2 linked regions of the Gimesia benthica genome follow. The main gene of each other region encodes a partner of the protein of the gene in region 2 in a complex. Links are inferred from orthologs where the notes say so. Each region holds a gene or a part of one and is shown on either strand. Other genes may lie near its edges.

Evidence for each region.
Region 1: the proteins of hisH (region 2) and hisF are in contact, whole or in part, in a crystal structure (PDB 6RU0), measured with the Thermotoga maritima proteins. The link is inferred for Gimesia benthica from one-to-one orthologs. Residues at the interface, in WP_004080484.1 of Thermotoga maritima: Asn15, Arg18, Arg22, Arg117, Leu118, Pro119, His120, Met121, Gly122, Trp123, Asn124, Asn134, Gly135, Tyr136, Tyr138, Val140, Tyr158, Glu180, Lys181, Ser182, Ser183, Lys184, Ile185; in WP_004080486.1 of Thermotoga maritima: Met1, Leu2, Ala3, Arg5, Ser40, Glu41, Asp45, Glu46, Ala70, Glu71, Ile73, Asp74, Ile75, Pro76, Phe77, Asp98, Lys99, Ser122, Gln123, Glu161, Thr195, Leu196, Asn247, Arg249, Glu251.

What each region holds. Positions count from the first base shown.
Region 1 is NZ_CP043930.1:3,433,913-3,437,088, reverse strand. Bases 305-3,157 are described here. They hold hisF (imidazole glycerol phosphate synthase subunit HisF), read right to left. Parts: upstream 2,202-3,157; coding sequence 1,407-2,201; downstream 305-1,406. Other genes in these bases: F1728_RS12975 (DUF1559 domain-containing protein), read left to right, coding at 2,718-3,157; F1728_RS12985 (type IV pilus twitching motility protein PilT), read right to left, coding at 305-1,166. In the rest of the region: more of F1728_RS12985, read right to left, coding at 12-304; more of F1728_RS12975, read left to right, coding at 3,158-3,176.
Region 2 is NZ_CP043930.1:2,527,764-2,531,012, forward strand. Bases 162-3,087 are described here. They hold hisH (imidazole glycerol phosphate synthase subunit HisH), read right to left. Parts: upstream 1,965-3,087; coding sequence 1,359-1,964; downstream 162-1,358. Other genes in these bases: F1728_RS09495 (DMT family transporter), read right to left, coding at 162-510; hisA (1-(5-phosphoribosyl)-5-[(5-phosphoribosylamino)methylideneamino]imidazole-4-carboxamide isomerase), read right to left, coding at 568-1,308; F1728_RS09510 (prepilin peptidase), read right to left, coding at 2,124-3,087. In the rest of the region: more of F1728_RS09495, read right to left, coding at 1-161; more of F1728_RS09510, read right to left, coding at 3,088-3,249. UniProt on the Escherichia coli protein: IGPS catalyzes the conversion of PRFAR and glutamine to IGP, AICAR and glutamate. The HisH subunit catalyzes the hydrolysis of glutamine to glutamate and ammonia as part of the synthesis of IGP and AICAR.

The sequences.
Region 1 (3,176 bases), 910 kb from region 2 along the record:
GCGGCCAGCGATTACAGAATCGCGGCGCCTTTGACGTCGATCCCTTTGAGGGTCATCTTCAGCTCTTCCACGTTCGGTGAAATTTCGAACGCGTCGGCACGACTGATGAACTCGCGGTCGATGAAGCCTTTGAGGCTGTCGTTGAACTGCTGCATCCCTTCGTCTTTACCGATCCGGATGGCGGCGGCCAGCTTTTCGTCCTGCTCTTCCAGTACCAGCTTACGCACGGTCGGGTTGAAGGTCATGATTTCCACAATCGGCACACGACCCGGTTTATCGACGATGGTTTTCAAAAGTTTCTGGGCCACGATGGCACGCATGTTGAAGGCCAGCGAGCCGCGGAGTGCTTTGTGCATGTCCTGCGGGAAGAGGTCGAGAATACGACCGATGCAGGAAGGAGCGTTGGATGCGTGAATTGTTCCAAAGACAAGGTGCCCCGTTTCCGCAGCGTGGATCGCTGTCGAGAATGTTTCCATGTCACGCATTTCCCCCACCAGCATGATGTCGGGGTCCTGACGCACGGCGTGTTTCATCGCGATTTCGAAGTCCTTCACATCGATCCCGACTTCACGCTGGTTGATCAGACACTTATTCTGCGTATACACGAATTCGATCGGGTCTTCGATCGTCAGGATGTGTTTGCGGTAGTGGTCGTTGACCCAGTTCAGCATGGAGGCGATCGTCGTACTTTTACCACTACCCGTCACCCCGGCCAGCAGAACCATGCCCTGGTCGAACTTACACAGCGACTCCATCACGGGGGGCAGATACAGCCCTTCGAAGTTGGGAATCGAGCGTTCAATTTTACGGGAGACCATGCCGGGAAAGCCGAGCTGAATAAACAGGTTCACACGGAAACGCCAGGCTTCGCCTTCATGCTCGACGACGTAGGAGAAGTCGGCTCCCCCTTCGTCGTGGAAGATTTTCTTATTGCGTTCATCCATCATTGGATCAAACAACGCCATCATCTGATCACGGTCGATCGGATCCATCTGCAGTTCGCGGAGAGTACCCTTCACACGCAGGATGGGCGCTTTACCAACCTGCATGTGCAAGTCGGAACCGCCGTGCTTGATCAGCTGGCGGAAGACTTTATCAACTTCATTTTCAGCACGCCCGGTGATCGGGGAGATCTCTTTTGCTTTCGCAGGAACGGTTGTCGCCATTAACAAACTCCACTAATCTCATATTCGATTTCACTGCAAGAGCCTGCAGCATTGTTGACAGGAATGACTGTTCTGACATGTGGTCACGATTTCGGGCCAACGGGCCAAAATCAGTGGCTGCAGCAGAAGCCGCTATTACTATTTTGAAGACTCTCAAGGAACATGCAAGCTCCTTTTATCGTGATACCGGTAAATTTGTCACTCTGATAAGGCCACCGGTTGATCTGGAACGGCTGTCGGTTACGACCGCGTGAGTGAAACTTCGCTTTTGAAACGGATCGGAATTCCCCGCTCGGCCAGGTAGTGTTTGGTTTCGTCAACAGGGTGGGTGCCATAATGGAAAATACTGGCGGCCAGCGCTGCACTGGCTTTCCCTTCGGTTAAGATTTGATATAAGTGTTCAGGGCAGCCGGCACCACCACTGGCGACCACCGGGATGGAAACCGCTTCCGCAACGGCCTTGGTCATCGGTAAATCGTAGCCGTCTTTCGTACCATCTGCGTCCATGGATGTGAGGACGATTTCCCCCGCACCCAGCTCTTCAACTCGTCTGGCCCACTCGATCGCTTCCAGTCCGGTGGGAACCCGTCCGCCGTTAACGTGTACTTCCCAGAATTCCTTTCCGTCTTTCTGTACCCGCTTGGGATCGATATTCACCACGATACACTGGCTGCCGAACCGCAGGGCCGCCTCGCGGATCAGGTCCGGATTTTTCACAGCCGAAGAATTGATGGATACCTTATCACAGCCCGCATTCAGCAGGGCGCGAATGTCTTCCAGCGTGCGGATGCCCCCACCGACGGTGAGTGGCATGAAGATGACTTCGGACGTGCGACGCACGATATCCAGGATGATGTCACGTTCTTCGTGGCTGGCGGTAATATCCAGGAAGACCAGCTCGTCGGCTCCCTGTTCTTCGTAGCGGGCAGCAACCTCGACCGGATCGCCGGCGTCCTGCAGATTAACGAAGTTGACCCCTTTGACGACCCGTCCCGCATGCACATCGAGACACGGAATAATGCGTTTAGCCAGCATGAAATTACCTGGAATGGTTCAGACAGTTGAGGTGGGAACTGACAGGTTTTGTTCCCTTTGCATTGTAGATTAAACGACTGTGCCCCGTTTCGGTAGCCTGCAGAAGCGAATAAGCCACTGACTCACCAGTATCAGTTCTTTCCGAAACTGTCGTTTCAATGTTACTGGTGGTGCTGATTCTCTGCCTTTTTCCCACTCGTCCGCTTTCGGGGAATCACTGTTTCACGCCACGAACACAGGAGATTTTCTAAACATACTATACAAACGAATGTTGTCTGAATTTGTATAGACTAAGAGATTGACAGGCTAAGTTCACGGTGTCTAAACTAAACCTAATTAATCATTTGTATATTAATGTACTGATGATTGATGTTGTCGTTCGGCGCTGCGGCAGTATGCCCCCGCGACTTCCTTTCATGAGATCTTTCGATCCGAAGCCGGGGCCTGGTGAATTCAATCAGGTCTCAGTTGTTCGACCGTCCTTTCATTTTCTTTATCTAAAAAAGGAGCAAAGACATGAGACGTCATCAATGGCAAAGACGAGGTTTTACCCTGATTGAGTTGCTGGTGGTGATTGCCATCATCGCGATCCTGATTGCCCTGTTGCTACCGGCAGTCCAGCAGGCGCGCGAGGCGGCACGCAGAAGCACCTGTAAAAACAATCTGAAGCAGATGGGCCTGGCACTTCATAATTATCATGAAGCCTTTGGTTGTTTTCCTCCGGGACAGATTCGCGGCTGGAATGGTACTGTCGAACTGGGAAGTGGTGCTTCCTGGGGGGCCTTGATTCTTCCCTACATGGATCAGGCACCGCTGTATAACAAACTCAATTTCAACATTGGAATTTATGAGGGAACCAACAAAACCGCGATCAACGCCGTTTCTGGTTTGAGTATCGTGCTCTGTCCCAGTGACACCGACCGGGCTCCGACACGCAGTATTCACTCTTCGAGTACGCCCAACTATATGAGCTCA
Region 2 (3,249 bases):
AATCACCACCAGTGCGTAACAGACGCCGCTGGTGAGGGCGATCAGATTACCGTCATAGTTTTCCCCGGCCCAGTCGCCGGCCACGATGCAGAGGATGCCGGCCAGGACAATCAGAATGGACAGGACCGAGCCGCGTTCGATGCGTTCCTGCAGGAGAAAATAACCGAAGAGCATCGCCCAGACAACGCTGGTGTTCTGCAGGAAGATGGCAGCGGCAGCGGACGTGCGGGTCATGGCGGTGACGAACAACAGGTTCATCGTGGCGAAGGCGACCAGCAGTGGAATCAGAGCGGGACGCCACCGCATGTGCCGAAAGCGGACCAGAGGGAGCAGGAACAGGCCGGCAAACAGGGCCCGATAGCAGGCCAGGATCAAGCCGCGATCCTCAGCCGGGATCGACTGGAACGGCGGCGACTTGATGAACAGACCGCTCAGGCTCCAGAGCACCGAGGCGAGGAGCACCAGTAGCCGTGCCCGGTACAGTTTTCCACGATCGACGTCGTCGGTCATTTGCAGTGATTCCTGTCCGCCGGGCCCCGGCATTCCCACTCAAGCGGTCGCGGCATATTAAGGAGTCGCGGCAGCGATGGCATCGGGAACCGCGATCGTCCCTTCGTAAAGGGCACGGCCGATGATTGCACCGACCAGCCTGGGTTGTGTGCGGCTGACTTCGGCCAGGCGGGTGACATCGTCGAGGGTTGTCACACCGCCGGAAGCGATCACTGGGAGACCAAGTTCGGCCAGCGCGATCATGTCCTGGATGGTCCCTTCATCGACGCCCTGCATCATGCCGTCGTTGGCGATGTTGGTGTAGATCACTGCGGCCAGTTCCACGCCCACGTATTCTTTGGCCAGGTCGATGGCCGAGGTTTCGGAGACATCGAGCCAGCCTTCGGTGGCGACTTTGGAGTCGCGGGCGTCGAGACCGAGTGCCAGCCGCCCCGGATAGCGGGTTGCCATTTCTTTGAACCACTGAGGATCTTTGAGAGCCTGGGTGCCGACGATGACGCGGTCGATGCCGACGTCGTCCAGCATCAGCTTAATTGAGGCTTCGTCGCGAATGCCGCCCCCCATCTGGCAGGGAACGGAAACGGCGTCGACAATCTTACGGACAACTTCGTGATTCACAGGCTGACCGGCTTTAGCGCCGTCGAGGTCGACCAGGTGCAGACGCTGTGCGCCTCCGTCAGCCCAGCGGCGGGCCATTTCGGTGGGATCGTCGCCGAAGACGGTTTCCTGTCCGTAATCGCCTTGTCGCAGACGCACACATTTGCCTCCCCGGATATCGATGGCGGGCAGAATTTCCATAGCTGAGCTGACTTTCTATTTTTCTGATACTTATTTCGGATGGTGTCGAATTAAAATGCAGCAAAGTTCTGCAGCAGTTTCAGGCCGGCGTTCTGGCTCTTCTCGGGGTGAAACTGGCAGGCGACCAGATTGTCGCGGGCGACCATCGAGGCGAAGCGACAGCCGTATTCCGTCCAGGCGGCGACGTCGTCGTCATTATCGGGGGCCACATAGTAGCTGTGAACGAAGTAAAAGTGTTCGTGTTCGGGAATGCCGGCCAGCAGGGGATGCGGTCGGGTGGCGTCGATCTGGTTCCAGCCCATGTGGGGGATCTTCAGACCGGGTTGATCCTGAAAGCGGACCACCTTGCCGGGAATGATGCCCAGCCCCTCGTATTCGCCGTCTTCGTAACTCACATCGAACAGGAGCTGCAGCCCGAGGCAGATGCCGAGAAAGGGTTTGCCCGAGTTGGCGTGTTCCAGAATCGGTTCCACCAGGTTCTGATCCTTGAGGGCCTGGATTGCATCGCGAAAAGCGCCTACGCCGGGCAGAATCAGTTTGGAGGCTTTCGCGATTTCCTCGGGGTTTGTGCAGATCTGTGCTTCCGCGCCCACCTTTTCAAAGGCCTTCTGGACGCTCCGCAGATTTCCCATTCCGTAGTCGACAATTGTAATCATAGGTATTTCTAATTTCAGATCTCAAATTTCATGTCAGCAGTTGGCGAGCCACTAAGATTGGACACGCACGGCGGTGACAAGTTCAGCTTCTTCAGCCGATTCTAGTCTCTCGAGTTGATTTTGTGAATGATATGGGTCCCGGACTGGAAAAAGCCCTGATTACCGGCCGTTTTTCCACTGGTGGTAGTGTTGCGTTCCCCGTCCGGCCCGGGTGTGGTTGTTTGTGTTGAGATCCCAGCGGCCCTGGGTTTCGTTGACATTCTCACCCGACTGGTAGGTCAACTGGTCGGCAGACGTCCATTCCTCGACCCATTCGTCCTGCCAGTAGAGGGGGATGCCCAGGCTCCATTTGATGAACTGGGTAAATAACAGGCAAACCGTCAGCAGGACCATCATCAATAGCGCCAGAATGGGTAACAGCGGTCCCAGATGGCAGATACGTTCGGCGAGGGGCCAGATTTTCGGCCAGCCGAGCAGGACGAGCAACGCTCCCAGGCTGAGGTAAGGTCCAAAGGGAATCTCGCGCGAGAGCTTGAAGAAGATGGAGACGGCCACCACCAGGAGGGCACACAGGGGAGAAATCACAAACACGGTGACCGTTGCCTGCCAACCCAGGAAGCTGCCGATGACGGCCATCAGAATGACGTCGCCGAAGCCCATCGCTTCCTGGCGTAACGTCCACTGACCGATGACGCGGACGGCCCAGACGACACCGCCGCCCACCACGAGCCCTACCAGACTGACGGCCAGACCATGCAGGTGCGGATAGGTGACGACCCACTGCGGAATCTTTTCGACAATGAAGTGGTGCCGGTAATCTTCCGGGAAATAAACTCCGAACAGGCGGACCACCGAAGGCTCCTGAAACCAGACAGGCACCAGGTAGAGTACCCCGAAGACAAACGCGCCGACCACCCCGACAAACAGGGCGGGCATGGTACAACCATCGGGGATGATTTTGTGATCGAAGTCGATAAAGGTAGCGATCATCAGGGATTCGATCAGCACCAGGTGATAGAAGTAACGCAGGTTGAGCAGTCCCGCGGGGGAGAGCCAGGAATCGACGGTCACCAGGTCGGGTGCGTAAGCGGAGAAGAGGCCACTGTCCTGCAGCAGTGCACCGGCTCCCAGGGGAACTTCAGCGCAGTAGAGCAGTACGAAAATTACGCCGTTCAACAGTTCCACGAGTGCTTCGCGGTGCGAGCGGCGGTAGGAATAAGTCGAGTTTTTCGACCGCGTGAGATAAACCCCGATGAGGGGCAGATGATAGCGGGAGCCGAGGTGC